DNA from 4 places in the Alteromonas gilva genome. Region 4 is predicted to be linked to each of the others. Evidence: predicted binding sites of a transcription regulator. Region 4 holds the regulator's gene; each other region holds the start of a gene.
The links. The regulator FNR, encoded in region 4, switches genes on or off when oxygen is low (the NO sensors DNR and NnrR bind a similar motif). The targets are predictions, from matches to a motif close to TTGATCTAGATCAA.
Positions count from the first base shown of each region.

Region 1 (4,577 bases), on a different contig from region 4:
GACATGGCGGGCATTGATCTGGAAGCCATTTTTGAAAAAGTTGAAAACAATGAGCCGTTAACGTCCAGGCCGCTCGGCTTAACAGCCACGATTGAAAAGCAATCTGTGTTAAGTGAAACCACCAGTCCTAATGTGATTGGCATCATTGAAGGCTCTGATCCGCAGTTAAAGGATGAGTACATTATTCTGACCGCCCATTCCGATCACATTGGTGTGAGTCAGAATTCCGTATTAAAAGACAAAATCAATAACGGTGCCATGGACAACGCCAGTGGCGTATCAACCCTGCTCGAAATTGCCCACGAGTTTCATCACGCCGACAGTAAACCCAAACGTTCTATTATATTTGCGTTTGTTACCGGTGAAGAAAAAGGCCTGCTGGGCTCAGAATATTATGCGAACTATCCAACTGTTCCGATTGAAAAGATTGTTGCCAATGTCAATTTGGATATGCCCATTTTAACTTACCGCACCAATGAGATTATTGCGTTTGGGGCAACGCACAGCTCGCTGGAAAGCTCGGTAAGTGAGACCTTGTTAAAAAACGAGATGAAACTGATTGACGATCCGATGCCAGAGCAAGCCATTTTTGTGCGCAGTGATCAGTACAGTTTTGTGAAGCAGGGCGTTCCGGCTGTCTTTTTAGTCCCCAGTCTGGCTGCAGACGTGAAGGATGCGCTTGGCGTATCGCCGCAAACCTTCCTGGCCAAACATTATCATATGCCATCTGATGATCTGAATTTACCTATCGACTATGACTGGGCGGCGCAGTTTGTTGAAATTAACTACGCTATTGCCCGAGATTTGGCCAATACGCCAATAACACCAAGCTGGAATGAAGACAGCTTTTTCTCCACCCTCGGCGCTAATAAATAGTACGCGATAGGAAATGACGTCAACGGCGCCAACTGTTTACAGTGGCGCCTTTTTTGTATTGGTCCGTCAGTGGCTAAGTCCGGCTAATGAAGCAACTACCTGAAAATGTTGATCTGCAACAATAGAGCAACAACTAAACTAAAAATTTTGTTTAAATATTGTTCGCTCGACTTGAATCCCACGCCTATCATACCCATAAATTGAGCAAGGTTATTTAGCACGGTTAAAAGAGGTTACCCATGCGTTTAGATAGATTTACCAGCAAGTTCCAGATTGCGATCTCCGATGCGCAGTCTCTTGCGTTGGGCAGAGATCATCAGTTTATCCAGCCCGTGCATTTAATGACAGCACTACTTAATCAGCAAGGCGGCTCGGTGCGGCCTATGCTTGATCAGGCAGGAGTCAATGTAAATGCCCTGCGCTCGGCACTTGCCGAAGCCGTTGACCGCTTATCCCGGGTAGAGGGAGTAGGTGGCGATGTGCAATTAAGCAAAGAAAGTGTGGTGCTGCTGAATTTGTGCGACAAGATTGCTCAGCAGCGCAAAGATGACTACATCACCTCCGAAATATTTGTCTTAGCTGCCATACAGGATAAAGGCCGCCTGGGCGATATTTTGCGTGATCTGGGGATTACCAAAGACACCATCGAAAGCGCCATTGATGCCATTCGCGGCGGTCAGAAAGTGACTGATCCGAATGCAGAAGACGTGCGTCAGGCATTGGAAAAATACACCACAGATCTCACTGAGCGCGCCGAACAAGGCAAGCTTGACCCGGTTATTGGTCGCGACGATGAAATTCGCCGCACCGTGCAGGTATTGCAGCGCCGGACCAAAAACAACCCGGTCCTGATTGGTGAGCCCGGTGTGGGAAAAACCGCCATTGTTGAGGGCTTAGCGCAGCGAATCATCAACGGCGAGGTACCAGAGGGCTTAAAAGATAAGCGTGTGTTATCGCTGGATATGGGCTCGCTGGTGGCCGGTGCAAAGTACCGCGGAGAATTTGAGGAACGATTAAAAGCCGTGCTTGCCGAACTGTCTAAAGAGGAAGGGCGCGTCATTCTGTTTATTGACGAGCTGCATACCATGGTAGGGGCGGGTAAGTCTGACGGCGCTATGGACGCCGGCAATATGCTTAAACCGGCGCTGGCGCGCGGCGAACTGCATTGCGTAGGAGCAACGACGCTCGATGAGTATCGTCAGTACATTGAGAAAGACGCAGCGCTTGAACGCCGCTTTCAAAAAATCGTCGTCGACGAACCCAGCGTTGAAGATACCATTGCTATTTTACGCGGCCTCAAAGAACGTTATGAGCTGCATCATTCGGTAGACATTACCGACCCGGCAATCGTGGCGGCAGCCAACTTATCGCACCGGTATATCAGCGATCGCCAGTTACCCGATAAAGCCATCGATTTAATTGACGAAGCGGCGTCGAGTATTCGTCTGCAGATAGACTCTAAGCCAGAAGATATGGACCGCCTCGAGCGACGCATCATTCAGTTAAAACTGGAAGAGCAGGCACTGGCTAAAGAAACCGATGATGCCAGTCACAAGCGTCTTGAAATGATTGAGTTAGAGCGTGAACAGGCCGAGATCAAATTGGCGGAGCTCGAGGCAATCTGGAAACAAGAAAAAGAGGCCATGCAGGGCACACAGTCTATTAAGTCGGAGCTTGAACAAGCCAAACTGGACTTAGAAATTGCCCGCCGTGCGTCTGATCTTAACCGTATGTCAGAGCTTCAGTACGGACGTATTCCCGAGCTTGAGATGAAACTGGAAAAAGCGGCAGAGAATGAGTCAAAAGAAACACTGCTGATGAAAAACCGGGTTACGGAAGCGGAAATTGCCGATGTACTGTCGCGCTGGACCGGTATTCCGGTGTCGAAAATGCTCGAGGGTGAACGCGATAAATTGTTACGCATGGAAGACGTATTACACAAGCGTGTTGTTGGCCAGCAGGAAGCCGTGAACGCGGTGTCCAATGCCATTCGCCGTTCACGGGCCGGTCTGTCTGATCCGAACAAACCCATTGGTTCTTTCCTGTTTTTAGGCCCCACAGGCGTGGGCAAAACAGAGCTGTGTAAATCGTTGGCCGGCTTTATGTTTGATACCGAAGATGCCATGGTTCGTATCGACATGTCGGAGTTTATGGAAAAGCATTCGGTGGCCAGGTTGGTCGGCGCACCGCCGGGATATGTCGGCTACGAAGAGGGCGGCTACCTGACTGAAGCCGTTCGCCGTAAGCCCTATTCGGTGATTTTGCTGGATGAAGTAGAAAAAGCCCATCCGGATGTCTTTAACATACTGCTCCAGGTATTAGACGATGGCCGCTTAACCGACGGGCAGGGACGCACGGTAGACTTTAAAAATACCGTCGTCATTATGACCTCCAATTTAGGCTCTGACATTATTCAGGATAAGCATCAGGAAAGTCAGTATGAAGAAATGAAATCAATGGTCATGAACGTTGTTGGCCAGCATTTTCGTCCTGAGTTTATTAACCGCGTCGATGATATCGTCGTGTTTCACCCGCTGGGCAAAGAGCAAATTAAGCAAATTGCCAAAATACAGCTGGCGTCACTGCGTGCACGTCTTGCTGAAAAAGGGTACAAGCTCGAATTATCAGCAGGGGCCATGGATAAGCTCGCCGATGCAGGCTTTGATCCGGTATTTGGTGCACGGCCTCTGAAACGGGCGATACAAACACAAATTGAGAACCCACTGGCGCAGCAACTCCTGTCAGGCAGCTTGCTACCGGAGTCAACGGTCAGAATTGACCTGGACGGCGATCATTTAGTCATTGTATAGGGTTATCCAGCATTGTAGCGGAAGACGAAAAAGCCGGTGATAGTTATCACCGGCTTTTTGTTTAACCTGGCTTTGCCTTATAAGAGGCTATCGAGTAACGACTGGGCTTTGTTACGGCTATAAAACGGACGTTCAACAGATACTGCTTTTTGTAGCTCGTCGATTGCTTCGTTATTGCGGTTTAATTTGGCCAGCGTGTAACCAATATGATAGCGCGTTTCGGGGTTTTTGGAGTCACGGGCAAATGCGCGGCGCAATATACCCAGACCATCCTCTAATTGCCCCTGCTGAACCAGTACCCAACCGTAGGTATCCAGAATTTCTGGCGCGCTACTGTCCAGTTCATAGGCCTGAGTAATATACTCTTTGGCCTGCTGAAGATCCTGCTCAAGGCTCATAACGGCCAGCTTATTTAAAACAATCGGTTTGTTAAACAGCTTCTCTTCAAGCAGTAAAGACTTATACAGTGCTGTGGCCTTGTCGAAGTTACCCTGAATAAAATAAAACTGCGCCAGGAGGTTTTTGGCCAGCACGTTTTGGGGAGAACTTTTTAAGATTTTTTCCGACTGCGACGTAAACGCCTCATCATTATTGCCCCGCAGAGCAAAGTCATAAAGTAATACCAGTGCCTGATAAAAATCAGGATCTATGTTTAGTGCCTGTTGTAAACTCGCGGTAGCACCTTGGGTGTCATCCTGGCGTTTATGATAGAGCGCCATGACCAACCAATAATTGGCATTCTCGCCATTATTATTGCGCATGTTATCCAACAGTTGTTTAGCGGTAGTAAGTTCATTGGTTTCAATGAGCAGTTTTATCTTTTCTAAGGCTAAACGTTGGCTGTTTGGCGCGAGTTCCAAGGCGGTATCTAAAGATTTTAATGCGCCCGGG
Region 1 covers NZ_JAQQXP010000003.1:526,390-530,966, forward strand. Annotated here, with positions in the region: gene OIK42_RS18735 (M28 family metallopeptidase) at 1-876, shown strand, start outside; gene clpB (ATP-dependent chaperone ClpB) at 1,116-3,686, shown strand; gene prsT (XrtA/PEP-CTERM system TPR-repeat protein PrsT) at 3,764-4,577, opposite strand, start outside.
Region 1: clpB (ATP-dependent chaperone ClpB) is a predicted target of FNR. The motif match lies at 985-998, and genes of this name have one in related genera.

Region 2 (4,577 bases), 2.0 Mb from region 4:
AGCAAGTGGTTGGATATGCCTGCGGTGCAACAGGCGGCAGCAATCAAAAACGGCCAGATCAGCGCCGAAGAACTCGTGGCGGGGTATCTGGCAAGAATCGATGCGTTGGACAACCAGGGCCCTAACATCAACAGTATTTTGCGTTTGAATCCGGATGCCATGAGCGACGCCAGAGCCCGCGATGCAGCGATTGCCAGAGGTGAACCCTTAGGGCCGCTGCACGGCATTCCGGTATTACTAAAAGACAATATCGAAACTAACGATATGCCCACAACAGCAGGCTCGTTGGCATTGCTCAACAACGACACCTTGCGTGACTCGCCATTAGTGGCACAACTGCGTGCGGCCGGGGCCATTATACTGGGTAAAACCAATTTATCTGAGTGGGCGAATTTTCGTTCAGAGGACTCAATCAGTGGTTGGAGCGCCGTTGGCGGTTTAACCCGTAACCCGCATATATTGTCGCGTACGGCGTGTGGCTCCTCATCTGGCTCGGGGGCGGCGATGGCAGCAGGTTTTGCCTCGCTGGCCGTTGGTACCGAAACCAATGGTTCAGTGATTTGCCCGTCGTCGATGAATGGCATTGTTGGTTTTAAACCCACGGTGGGCCTGATCCCGCGTACCCATATTGTACCTATCTCTGTTACCCAGGACACCGCCGGCCCCATGACCCGCAGTGTGAAAGACGCAGCCTTAATGACCTCGGTAATGGCCACAACCGATCCCAGCGACAAGGCAACGCAGTCGGCCAGTCGCCCGAGCGCGCAAACCCTTGCAGCACTCGATGGTGATATCAGCGGGCTAAAAATAGGCGTAATGCGCGACAGTCAGGGCCAGGATCAGGCAATTATCGATGCCTTTAATGACAGTCTGGCAAAATTAACGGCGCAGGGCGCAGAGCTGGTTGACATTGAGTCGCTGTCGCTGCCGGATGATTTTGGTAAGCACTCATACTTTGTATTGCTGGCTGAATTTAAGTCAACGCTGAACGAATACCTGGAGTCTTCGCCGGCGCCATTGGCGGTAAGAAGTTTACAGGCGCTGATAGACTTTAACGCCGCCTCGGAGCGCGAGTTACAACTCTTTGATCAATCGATTTTTGCGAAGTCGCAAGCCACTGATGGTCTGCAGGACGAAGAGTATGCCACGGCATTACAGACGGTCAGAACGGCGACGCGCGACAACGGCATAGATAAGCTACTCAAGGAATACGATGTGGATGTGCTGGTTGCCCCCACTAACAACCCAGCGTTTATTATCGATAGCGTGTACGGCGATCACGCCCCGGCGGGTTTTATTGGCATTGGCTATCTGGCGGCGATTGCCGGTTATCCGCACATAACCGTGCCCATGACCAGCGTACGGGATTTGCCGGTAGGCTTTAGTATTGTTGGCGGGCAGTGGCAGGATGCCAGGGTGTTGAATGTTGGCTACGCTTTTGAAAAATCGAATAAGTTTATTAAAAAGCCGGGGTTCTACCCGACCCGCTTTGAGGCACTGAAAAACAGCGCACTGCCTTACCGTTTGATGCAATCAGAACAGGATTAGTTCTGGCAATTAAAAACGGCGCCACACCCACAGGGTTATGGCGCCGCTTTTACTGTAATAAGGCATAGTCTGGTGAGTGATTAGCCCGGCTTTTTCACCCAGGCGCTGCACCAGCCGTTAGCATTAACGAGTTTACCCGGGAAAATTGCGCAAGGACGCCATTCTTTACCCGCTTCACCCTGAATATACATGCAGGTACTGCAGTTCGAACCTTCTTTGGTAGATTCGTTGACGTATTTAAGTGCCTTAGCGGTGGCATCGTCTTCGCTAAGATGCTCCTGAGCCTGGGCTTGCAGGGCAACGCCACCGAAAGTCATACCAATGAGCGTGGTGCCTGATAATTTCAGAAAATCGCGACGATTGACTGATTTCATAGTTATACTCCAAAAGTTAACGAGAATGATTCTTTTTTACTAAGCGTCTAAAATACAAAAACCCGCCAGCGGCGGGTTTGTTACTACATTTATCTTGTTCACTACTTTTACTTATACACTCATCAAATGGATTAACCAAATCTATTCAATGATGTTTTGATCTGTATTAATGTTCTTACAGCCTGGGCCATTATCGCGGCGCTACAGCTCAGTACTGTTTAATGACCGTGGGCGCCTCATCGGGTTTAGCATAGGCCATTTTCGCTATTGCGTTCGCCTCGTGGTAAGTATCAAGGCCGCTGATACAGGCCAGTTTTAATGCATCAATATCGACGCTGCCATCGTCATCAATGTGGGTTTCCTCAACGCTAACCTGCTGGATTTGACCGACCACCAGCGACGTGTCGTTGACCGTCAGATTAACTATTTCAACCAGCTTCAGGCCAATTTGAATAGGGCTTTGGGCGACAAAGGGCGCTGCAAACCCGTTGCGCCACTGCGCTTTAAAGCCACACTGAACGAACTCACTGACACCCTCATCGTAGCGGGCAGCAGTTTGATGCGCCTGTGCGTAGAGCGCCGCAGGCACCGCATTAATGGTGTAGAAACCGCTGGTTTTGATGTTACCAAGGGTATCGCGTCGCACCGTGTGTGGCCGCATAATCATGCCCATCAACGGTGGGTTAGCACCAATGTGCACTACCGAGCTCACAATAGCTAAATTAGTTTGGCCCTCTGCATCGGCGGTACCGATCAGGTTAGCGCTTTTATAGCCGGACAAGCTGTTTACAAAGTTGGCGCGAAAACGCTGCGCCATGCTGCCGATATCATGTTCATCAAAGGTGTTCATCGATTATTCGTTTTCCTGCTCGGCCTGAATATCTATTTCGCCATCACTCTCCCTGATGGTCACTACAATAGGCTGACAGCATATCTGACAATCTGTCACCTGAGTTTGGCCGATGTCGTTAATTTCATCCACTTCGAGGTCGTTAATGGTCATACAATAGGGACACTCAAAAGTACTGGCTTGAGTTAAACTCATTTTTTGGACACCTCTTTTTAAAAAATTTACTGCGGTTTTAACACCATTTATCACACTATACGTAAGAGCAAGTGAGCTGGATTGAATCTATGCAGATAAAGGCGGGTTTATGTCACAAGTTAAAAGCGGCAAATGTGTGTGTTGCAGTCGTATTACCTATTTGACGTTTCACCATTTGATCCCGCGCAAAATGCATCGCCGGGCTTTTTTTAAAAAACATTACAGTAAAGAGCAGCTGGCCAGTGGGGTGCTGGTATGTCGCCAATGCCACAATGGTATTCACCGGTTCTATGATGAAATGACCCTCGCTAAACAACTGAGTTCTTTGTCGCGCCTGAAAGCCGATGCGGCCCTGGCCGACTACTTTGCCTGGGTTAGCCGCCAGCGGATAAAAGCGGTAACAAAACATCAATAAGGGTCACGAACTAGTTGTTTATTAAAAATCAGGCTGTATATTTATACATGTATTAAGGCCCGGATGGAATAAGCAATGCGTAAAACCCTGCCTGAAAAATATTATCTCGATCATTTCTATGAGTTTCTGGAATTTTTTACCGGCGTTAACCAGACTTTGCTGGACGAGCCTACGCGCAGGTTTATTGTCGATTTCCGAGGCCTTAATAGCGATCAGCAATGTATTGTGGTGCGCGCTGCAAACCGCAAGTACCCGGTGATTGCCACGAAGACCTTTGCCTACGCTGAAATAAATGCGCCTTTTGAACAGTTGCAGCAATTAACGCAACAGGGCTGGTTTGCCGGGCTTGAAAAAGCCGACAGTTTTGCCCTCGGCCAAGCGCTCAGTAAGGCCGATTTACGCCTGCTGCTGAGCGCTAACGGCGAAACGTTACCCGCGTCGGCGACTAAACCTGTATTTGCTGAACAGCTTGCCGGGCGTTTGCTGGCAGGCCCGTTGTATGTGCCTGATGAACTTAATCAGGATTACTGCGTTCGTCAGTTTGACGGGCCGTTAAATTATTTGCTGTTTGTGTATTTTGGTCATACGCGGGGCAGGTTAAATCAGTTCTCCATGCGTGATTTAGGGGTAATGCGCACCCGTAAGGATGTCAGTGAACAGCTTGCCCGTTTTGACTCGCAGGCGGCAGCGCTGAGCGCTTTTTACTATGCCAGGGAGCTGAATAAATTTAAATCACTCACCGAGCAGCAAAAAGAACACTATCCCCTTGAGAGTGAGCGGGCGGCTGAATGTGTGATTGGCGATGATTACCGTAACCGCCTGCTCTATGAGGTGGGAACCTTCTGGCTACCTCGTGATCATCACAAAGCGCTGGCCTATTTGCAGCAGGCAAACAGCGATCAGGCGCGCGAAAAGTGGCTGCGGGAAAGCTATAAGGCCGGCAACAAGGACGAGGTAAAAGCAACCCTTGAAGCCCTGATTGATGATCCGCCAAGTGATACCCTGCTAGCCTTTGCAGAGGACTTTTACCGGCGCAAATACAATCGTAAAAAAACCTCGTTGCTGACCGACATGCTGCGTGATGCCACCCATGTTATTCACCTAGATGAACTGCATAATCAAGCGGTAGAGCAAGGGGTTATTGGTTATTACCGGCGCCGGGGGCTCGCTGCCTACCGGACCGAGAATCAACTAT
Region 2 covers NZ_JAQQXP010000001.1:285,306-289,882, forward strand. Annotated here, with positions in the region: gene OIK42_RS01375 (amidase) at 1-1,548, shown strand, start outside; gene OIK42_RS01380 (high-potential iron-sulfur protein) at 1,629-1,922, opposite strand; gene OIK42_RS01385 (flavin reductase family protein) at 2,131-2,772, opposite strand; gene OIK42_RS01390 (zinc ribbon domain-containing protein) at 2,776-2,967, opposite strand; gene OIK42_RS01395 (hypothetical protein) at 3,077-3,382, shown strand; gene OIK42_RS01400 (exonuclease domain-containing protein) at 3,458-4,577, shown strand, end outside.
Region 2: OIK42_RS01380 (high-potential iron-sulfur protein) is a predicted target of FNR. The motif match lies at 2,079-2,092, and genes of this name have one in related genera.

Region 3 (4,577 bases), 590 kb from region 4:
GATATCCCGGTTCGGGAAGTCGTGTTTTGATACATTATTGATATTAACTGTTACGATTTATGCTTTGGTCGGTAATAATAAATTGATAATATACCGGCCATTACCCACCGTCTTGCAACAACTGTAAGCCGCAAACGACAATATGGAACCGACATTGCGCCCATTGACTCACGACCTTTCTTACGATTTAAACGCCCTTAAACAAAACGGCGCATTTGCCTCACTGAGTGCAATTAAACGTGGTGTTGAGCGAGAATGCTTACGTATAAACCCAGAAGGCACACTGGCGTTAACGCCACATCCTAAAGTACTCGGGGCAGCGCTAACGCATGACAGCATCACCACAGATTATTCAGAGTCGTTGCTGGAATTTATTACGCCGCCAGAATCCGATGCGGATAAAACGCTGGCTCAACTGGAAGATGTGCACAAGTTCACGGTAGAGAATATCGGTGCAGAGCGCCTGTGGCCGCTGAGTATGCCCTGCTTTATCGAAAACGAAGCTGATATTCCCATTGCCTACTTCGGTGAATCGAACGTTGGTAAGATGAAAAAAGCCTATCGAATGGGGTTGCGCAACCGTTATGGCAGCATGATGCAAGTCATCTCCGGTGTGCATTTTAACTTTTCGATTCCAAATAGTTTCTGGCAGCAACTGGCTCAGCAAAAAGGTGTTGCCGCGTCTCAGTCATGGGTATCAGAGCAGTACTTTGGCCTGATCCGTAATTATCGACGCAGTTGCTGGCTTATTCCTTATCTTTTTGGCGCATCACCAGCGCTGTGCAGTTCATTTGTGGAAGGTCGTGAACACGGCCTGGACTTTAAAAAGTTAGGGCGGGGAACGCTTTATTTGCCCTATGCGACTTCGCTGCGCATGAGTGGGCTTGGTTATACCAGCCATGAGCAGTCCTCCCTGCGTATTTGTTACAACTCGCTCGACTCCTATGTGCGCTTGTTGCGTGAGGCGATGTATACACCGTCACAAAACTACGCGCACTTTGCGGCAGGGGAAGGCGGCAATTATCAGCAGCTCAGTAAAAATGTACTGCAAATTGAGAATGAATTTTATTCGCCAATCCGGCCCAAACAACCCACCGCTTCGGGCGAGAAACCTACAGATGCACTGGCCCTGCGTGGGGTTGATTACATCGAAGTCCGGGCGCTGGATGTGAATCCTTTCAGTCCTATTGGTATCAGTCGTGAGCAAATTGATTTTCTTGATGTGTTTCTGCTCAGCTGCCTGTTAACCGATAGCCCGCAGTTTGATGCCGAGCGATATAAAGAAACGGACATCAATTTGAATAGCGTGGTGCTGGAAGGGCGCAAACCCGGTTTAATGTTGCGCCAAAATGGTCAGGATGTGGCAATGCAGGACTGGGCTGAACAACTGTTTGAACGCTATGCCACGATAGCTGAACTGATGGATCAAAATACCGGTGATGGGCGTTATTCAGCGGCGGTTAAGCGTGAATGGCAAAAAGTATTGTCACCAGATTTAACCTATTCCGGGCGTTGGTTAAATAAACTGCTTAGCGAAGGTGATAACGCCGTTGTGGGGCGCGATCTGGCCAATACCTATCGTCAGCAAATCAGCGACTTCACCTATCACTATAAGAATTCAGCAGATTTTATTGGTGAGGCTGAACGTTCGGTGATAGCGCAGCAAGAGGTGGAAGCGGCCGATACCGTGCCGTTTAATCGCTTTATTGATGATTATTTTGCGCGTGAGGCGGCTAAAAAAAATGCCTGACAAGGGTCAGGCATAAGAATTTGTTCCAGGGAAACACACTTTCGGAACATTAGGTTGGACACTCTATGTACAAGAAGTTCAAAAATATTTGTATCTTTTTTTCCGGCTTGTTAGTGATGCTGCCTTTGTTCCTGGTGGGTTGCGCGACAACGCCGCCACAAGATACCAGCAACCTGTGTGAAATTTTCTACGAAAAAGAAGATTGGTACGATGCTGCGGCGGATATGCGTGACAAATGGGGAGTGCCAATACATGTTCCGATGGCAATGATGTATCAGGAGAGCTCTTTTCGTCACGACGCTCTGCCACCCCGCGATTACATATTGTTTGGCCTTATTCCCTGGGGCCGGGTGAGTTCAGCCTACGGCTATTCGCAGGCTAAAACGCCGACCTGGAGCGATTATATTCGCGAAACGGGTAACTCAGGCGCAGATCGGGACGATTTTGAAGATGCCATTGATTTTATGGGGTGGTTTATTAGCAAAACCCATTCTCTGAACGGCATTTCCAAGTGGGATGCCAATGCACAATATCTCAATTATCATGAAGGCTGGGGCGGATACCGGCGTAAAACCTATTTACGTAAAGGTTGGTTAGTTGACGTTGCCAAGCGTGTGAAGAGTCGCTCCCTGCGCTATGCAAGCCAACTAAAAACCTGCGAAGAAGATTTACAAAAAAGTTGGTTTTGGAAACTGTTTGATTAACCTTTAAGCTCACCGGCAGGCTTATTTCGCCTGGCTGGCCCGCGTCATTATCTTTCGTTTATTCTGCATTTACATCACGCTTTAATAAAAAAAGCAGGCGGGTGTCAACCAACCCGCCCGCTAACGGTGGGTATCCGTCCAAGACCGTAAAACACTCGGAAACCCAACAGGCATACTTAAGTTAATCTAAATGATAATTATTATCAAGTGTTAATTGGTGCTATTTGTGAGAATGTGCCATGGTTTGATCCAGGTCATGGTTTACGGCCCGAAGCATGTTTGGATTTGATATAGATCAGCATTTTTTTGACACCAGAAGCGCACAATATCCCAATAGATTAAGTAACGCTAAAGGTGAACACTATGTGGGCAATGTTATTAAAAGATCCGGTTGTTTGGGGCTCTCTACTGGGGATTTTCATTATTCTGGTGATGATGGGGTATTACGCTTATTTATTTATTCACAATAGTGGGGATCTGCATAAGTAGCCGGGCAGGGTCTCGTTCATGGCGGGCAATTGTCAGCGCTTCCGGCTGAAGGGGGATTCTGCGTCAAGCAATACCAGCAGAGCGCCCTGGCCGCCATACTCCAACGGCGCCTGATGAAAAGCCTTTACCTTAGGGTGTTGGATTAAGTAGTGCGGCAGGGCGCGTTTTAACACACCTGCGCCATGCCCGTGAACAATACACACGCAATCAATATTTTCCTGGTAGGCGGTGTGCAATAAGGCAGCCAGCTCATGTTTAGCCTGTTCTCGCGTCATACCGTGTAAATCCAGGATATACTCTGGCGTGTAACGTCCGCGGCGCAACTGCTTTAATTCGTAGCCGGGTACGTCTTGCCGGCAATACCGTAGTGCCCCTTCAGGAAGAATAAACCCCTCGAATGCATCAGAAAACTCAAAGCCTGCCTGCGCTTGTCTGGTTGCTTTACGTTGGCGGCGAACCCGTAATGATGGTTTTGGCGCTTTTGGTACATGTGTATCTTGTTTGAGGGGAACAACCCCCTTTACGGCAGCTTTGAATAAGTCCGCATCGTCAATATCATCTGCTGTGGGTTTGTTGGCCTGACGGGCGAGTTGTTGCGACTGCTTTAATTGTGCCAGTTGTTTTTTCACGTTTTTATTATTCCCCCTTTTTTATTTACAGCAATGCAACGCCAGGTGTTGGTTTACGTCAGGGCCTGTTGATCTTTGGTATAAAAGTGCACGGCAAAGCCCAACAGGCCCTAAATAACCATGTGCGAACAGGGCAACATTATGTATCATAGCAGCTTTCAAATTTCTGGATATTGTAGCCTGTATGACTGATAAGTTTTACCTTGATGAAGCAATTTCTGATCTTCATTCCATTTTGGATATGGTGCGTTGGGCTGTGAGTCGCTTTAATGATGCAGAGCTCTATTACGGACATGGCACTGACAACGTTTGGGATGAAGCGGTAAACCTGGTGTTTTACGCGTTACATTTGCCGCATGGATTGACCGCACAAACCGGCGATGGATTGTTTGCCGCTAAATTAACTACCAGCGAACGGACCAAAATTGCTGAGCTGGTGCTGCAACGAGTGCAAACCCGTTTGCCATTGCCCTACATTACTCATCAGGCATTTTTCTGTGATTTACCTTTTTATGTTGATGAGCGGGTACTCATTCCGCGTTCACCTTTTGCAGAACTTATTCAGCAGCAATTTGCGCCCTGGCTGACAACATCGCCACAACGCATACTGGATTTGTGTACCGGTGGTGGCTGCATTGCAATTGCCCTGGCGTATGCCTTCGAGGACGCCGAAGTAGACGCCGTGGATATTAGCGAAGATGCCCTGGCGGTGGCCGAGATCAATATTCAGGAACATGGCTTAGGTGACCGGGTTTACCCATTGTATTCGGATTTATTTACGCAACTGCAAGGCCAGAAATACGATTTAATTGTATCGAACCCGCCTTATGTTGATGCCGAAGATATGGCGGATTTACCGGTTGAATTTCAGCATGAACCTGAGTTGGCGTTAGCGGCTGGCGATGATGGTCTGGACTTAGTGGAAAGCATTATCGAACATGCACCGGATTATCTCTCAGAGCAGGGCGTGCTATTTGTGGAAGTGGGGAATAGTTTGGTGCATAT
Region 3 covers NZ_JAQQXP010000001.1:2,888,011-2,892,587, reverse strand. Annotated here, with positions in the region: gene OIK42_RS12825 (M16 family metallopeptidase) at 1-30, shown strand, start outside; gene gshA (glutamate--cysteine ligase) at 143-1,750, shown strand; gene OIK42_RS12815 (transglycosylase SLT domain-containing protein) at 1,816-2,454, shown strand; gene OIK42_RS12810 (DUF3149 domain-containing protein) at 2,818-2,943, shown strand; gene smrB (endonuclease SmrB) at 2,976-3,572, opposite strand; gene prmB (50S ribosomal protein L3 N(5)-glutamine methyltransferase) at 3,757-4,577, shown strand, end outside.
Region 3: OIK42_RS12810 (DUF3149 domain-containing protein) is a predicted target of FNR. The motif match lies at 2,699-2,712, and genes of this name have one in related genera.

Region 4 (4,577 bases):
GCATTGTAAGCGTCAGGGTCAAACTCCGGTACTTCTATGGCGATGTTAAGCGGTGTGCCGGGAAAACAATTCGCCAGGTGAACATGGCCACTCAAAAGGGTCGCGTAATCCTGAGCGATAGTTGTCAGGCGATCGTTGAGCTTTGCATGCTCCCGATCTTCGGTGCCGACGTTAACCGCGGCAATGATTTTGCCATCCTGCGGCCAGTCGTGCTCTTTTACCAGTAGCACAGGGGTAGGGCATTTGCGGATCAGATGCCAGTCAGTAGGGGTAAAAATGACTGAGCGCAAGCTGTCGTGAGAACGGGTTGCCTTTACAACGATATCCATGTCTTTCGCCATGACGTACTTTATGATGGCTTCATAGGGGCGGTTGTTCCATTCAACGGCTACCTCAATAGCGGCCTTGTAAGGGGCAAGCTGAGCGGCCAGCCATTCGGTTCGTTCTTTAACCACAGCCTGGCGCATAGCCTCACGCTCTTCACCGGATAACATGGTGGTCATTTCGTAGGAGAAGTCGTAGATAGTCATAAACGCGGTAATGGATGCACCGGTTCTTGCAGCAAGTTCTAACGCTCGCGATATAGCAGGTTGAGTATCGCGTTCTGGCTCAACGATGGCCAGGATACGGGTATATTCAATCATAATGACGCTCCTTGTGAAGGTACATTATGAGTTTATGTCGGGTTTCGCTGTTTCTCCAGTTTCTGGTTTGCGTAAGATCAATATCAGGCGTAAAAAACAGTCAGCATGATCAGCTGACTGTAGTAGAGGGAATATCCATGCTATGAAGCTTTTTATCCATGGCGTCAAAGTCGATAATGGTAATGAGTTTACCGTTGACTTCGATAATGCTCTCTTTTTGGAAGCGGGTGAGTAACCTGGATATTGTTTCAACCGTTAAACCCAGGTAATTGCCTATTTCGTTACGCGTCATACTCAGATTAAACTGTTTGGGCGAAAAACCGCGCTCTTCGAAGCGTTTTGACAAGTGCGCTAAAAAGTAAATCAGGCGTTCTTCGGCTGTGCGCTTATTGAGTAACATCATGAGATCATGATCATGCTTAATTTCAGCGCTCATGAAACTCATAATCTGATGACGTAACTTCGGCAATTGCACCGACATTTGATCCAGTGTTTCGTAGGGCAGCTCGCACACCATAGCGGTTTCCAGCGCCTGAGTGTAACTTTGATGGGTGTTTTCCCGCAGGGCATCAAAACCTATGATATCACCCGGGAAATGAAACCCAATGATTTGTTCTTCGCCGTCTTTACTGGTGACAAATGATTTAAATGAGCCCGCTCTGACAGCGTATAAAGAACGAAAGCTATCGCCAGCTTTTACCAGCTTATCATTTTTATGCAGCGGCTTTTTGCGCTCAATAATATCATCCAACGAATCCATTTCTGTTTTGTTCAGTGAAACAGGCAAACATAAATGGCTAAAACTGCAACTCTGGCAATGAATAGAAAATTCCGAGCCTTTTGTCATAACAAACGTTCCCTTTTGAGCCTGGCTCAATTAATACTATCTAGTGTTCGATAAATCAAGAAAAGTGCATAAAGTATAAGGCCTGATGCGACCATTATACGAGTATTGTGTTGTTGCAACAGTGTCATTAACCAACCCGCGCCAATACTCACCGATATCAACGCCGGTAAGGTGCCCAAACCAAATGCGGCCATCGTTAGCGCGCCTTGCAGCGCGTCACCTGATACCATCGCCCAGGTTAAGGTTGAGTACACTAAGCCACAGGGCAGCCAGCCCCAGATAAAACCATATGGATAAGCCGATAACGGACTTTTAAACGGAATAAAACGTTTCGACAGTGGGCGAATACGTTTCCATATCCCCTGACCGAGCCGCTCTATACGCGCTAAACCCCGCCACCACTGCGCTAAGTAAAGCCCCATAGCCAGTAGCATTACGGCGCTTAGTATTTGAAACACCGCCAAACCGTTTTTTACTGAGGCCTGGGCAATTTGCCCCAAAGCCCCGGTGAGAAAGCCAGCAATAGCATAGCTGGTTATACGACCGAAATTATAACTGAGTATATAAGGCAGCGTGGCATTATGGCTGGGGATTGCAGCGCGCAAAGCGCCGGCGATACCGCCGCACATACCAACACAATGAAGAGAGCCTGCAAGGCCCACTAAAAACGCCGAGATATAGCCAAAATCATTCATTATGTGACGCTGTGGAATCCGTTTTTTTGGTCGATGATGACTCACTTGATGTGGCTTTGCGACGCTGCTCTTCGGGTAAATCATCGTCGAACAATATGCTGTATCCCTGGCGCTCCAGATCGTCAAACTGGTTAGAGCGAACGGCCCAGAAGAAGATACCTAACGCCACCGCCACAAGAATTATTGCCAGTGGGATCAATACGTAAATTATACTCACATCGCTACCTTATTTGAGTAATCGCGTTGAGTTAGAAACCACAATGATACTACTTAATGACATGCCGATCACGGCCATCCAGGGTAAAAGCAGGCCAGATACTGCAAAGGGCAGGATCAACAGGTTATAGCCGATTGCCCAGAGCATGTTTTGACGTATTTTGTTGCGGGTACGCGCAGCGATATCAAGCAGGGCGGGTACGGCAGACAAGGAGTCGCTTAGCAACACTACATCAGCGGCATTACGGGCTACATCATTGGCATTACCTACCGCTACCGAGACATCGGCGCTGGCTAATACAGGCGCGTCGTTAATGCCGTCGCCCAGCATCATGACCTGCTCTCCCGCGGCTTGCAATTGCTGCACGGCACGATACTTTTGCTCGGGCGTTAAGCTACCAGTCGCCGTTGTCAGGGGCAGATGGGCCGCCAGCGAATCGACATTTCGCTGCGTATCACCGCTTAGCAGAATTAGTTTGTATTGGTTGAGCAATGCCAGCGTGGCGGCGGTATCCGGTTTGAGACCGTCTGCCACCTCAAACGCTGCTAAACACTGACCCTCGCAGGTTAAGAATACATTCGCCGTTATAGGCACTGTTTGCGCATCTGTGCCGGTAAATGCTGCCGAACCAAGATGCCATTGCTTATTGCTGACCGTACCGCTGATACCGCCACCGATATTGACCGCAAAATCGCTCACAGTCAGCAGATTATTACATGAAAATGCCTTGCCAATTGGGTGCTCGGAACGCGCCTCCAGGCTTGCAGCGACAGCAAACAAATGGGCGGGATCCTGCCCGGTTAAATACCAGCTTTGTACGATGCTGAACTTACCCTCGGTGAGTGTACCGGTTTTGTCCAGCGCGATAGTACTGATAGTGGTTAACTGTTCGAGTGCATCGGCCCGTTTGAGTAATACGCCTTGCTTATTGAGCCTGGCCATTGCACAGGTGAGTGCTGATGGCGTGGCGAGCCCCAGTGCACAAGGGCAGGTAGCCACCAACACCGCAATGGCAATCCAGAATGCCTCGTCATTACCTTGCCAGTACCAGTAGGTATAGGTCGCAGCGCTGATGAACAATACAGCAACAACAAAATACCGTGAGAACGTATCGGCTAATTGTGCCGCCTTGGGCTTGTTTGCCATCGCCGTTGATTGCAAGCGGATGATTTGATTAACCAGGGCATACTTGAGTTGTTGATGAACTTCGACGATAAGGGTACTTTTTTGATTCACCGTACCGCCATAGACCGTTGCGCCCACCTGTTTTATCACGGGTTCGAACTCGCCGGTAAGCATGGCTTCATCGATGGCCGAACTGCCTTCAATTATGCGTCCGTCGATGGGGATGGTATCACCGGGTTTTACCACCACTTTGTCGCCTGGCAGCAGATGCTTGGCCAAACAGGCGGTAATATTGCCATCCGCGTCCAGACGCTGGGCGGTAACAGGGATGTACTGCATCATATTGGCTGAAATCTGGGTAGCGCGGTGTCTTGAGCGGTGTTCCAGGTAGCGACTTAGCAACAGCAAAAAAATAAACATGCAAATAGATTCAAAGTACACCTCGCCACTTTGCAGTAAGGTGGCTTTTAAACCCGCAATATAAGTGCCGAACACGGCGATGGTAACCGGTACGTCCATGTTGACAGTGCGCGCCGAGATGGCTTTGATGGCGCCTAAATAAAACGTACTGCCCGAGTAAAATACCACCGGTGTGGTAAGGACCAGAGCTACCCAGTAAAAATACTGCCGGGTTTCACGCTCAATACTGCCAAACAAATCAAAATACAAGCCTGTCATCAGCATCATTACCTGCATGGTCATCAGTCCTGCAAGGCCGAGCTTTTTTAAAAACTGTTTTTGTTCACTCTGGTATGAGGCTTCATGTTGATCCGGCTGGAAGGGCAGAGCGGTGTAACCAATTTTCTTCAGTGCGTTTAAAATACCACTTAACTGGATAGCGTCAGGTAACCAACTAACGGCGGCGCGCCGTTCTGAGACATTCACTGATACCTGAGAAATACCGTTCACCCGTGCCAGTTGTTTCTCTATCAGCCAGCCACAGGCGGCGCAGGTAATGCCTTCTACGGTCAGTTGGATTTCTTTATGAGCACCGTCGTCGTAAACGAAATCTTCCTGCAAAGCAGGATCGTCGTACACCGATAACTTCG
Region 4 covers NZ_JAQQXP010000001.1:2,301,502-2,306,078, reverse strand. Annotated here, with positions in the region: gene uspE (universal stress protein UspE) at 1-644, opposite strand, end outside; gene fnr (fumarate/nitrate reduction transcriptional regulator Fnr) at 754-1,491, opposite strand; gene OIK42_RS10050 (sulfite exporter TauE/SafE family protein) at 1,518-2,186, opposite strand; gene ccoS (cbb3-type cytochrome oxidase assembly protein CcoS) at 2,179-2,403, opposite strand; gene OIK42_RS10040 (heavy metal translocating P-type ATPase) at 2,413-4,577, opposite strand, start outside.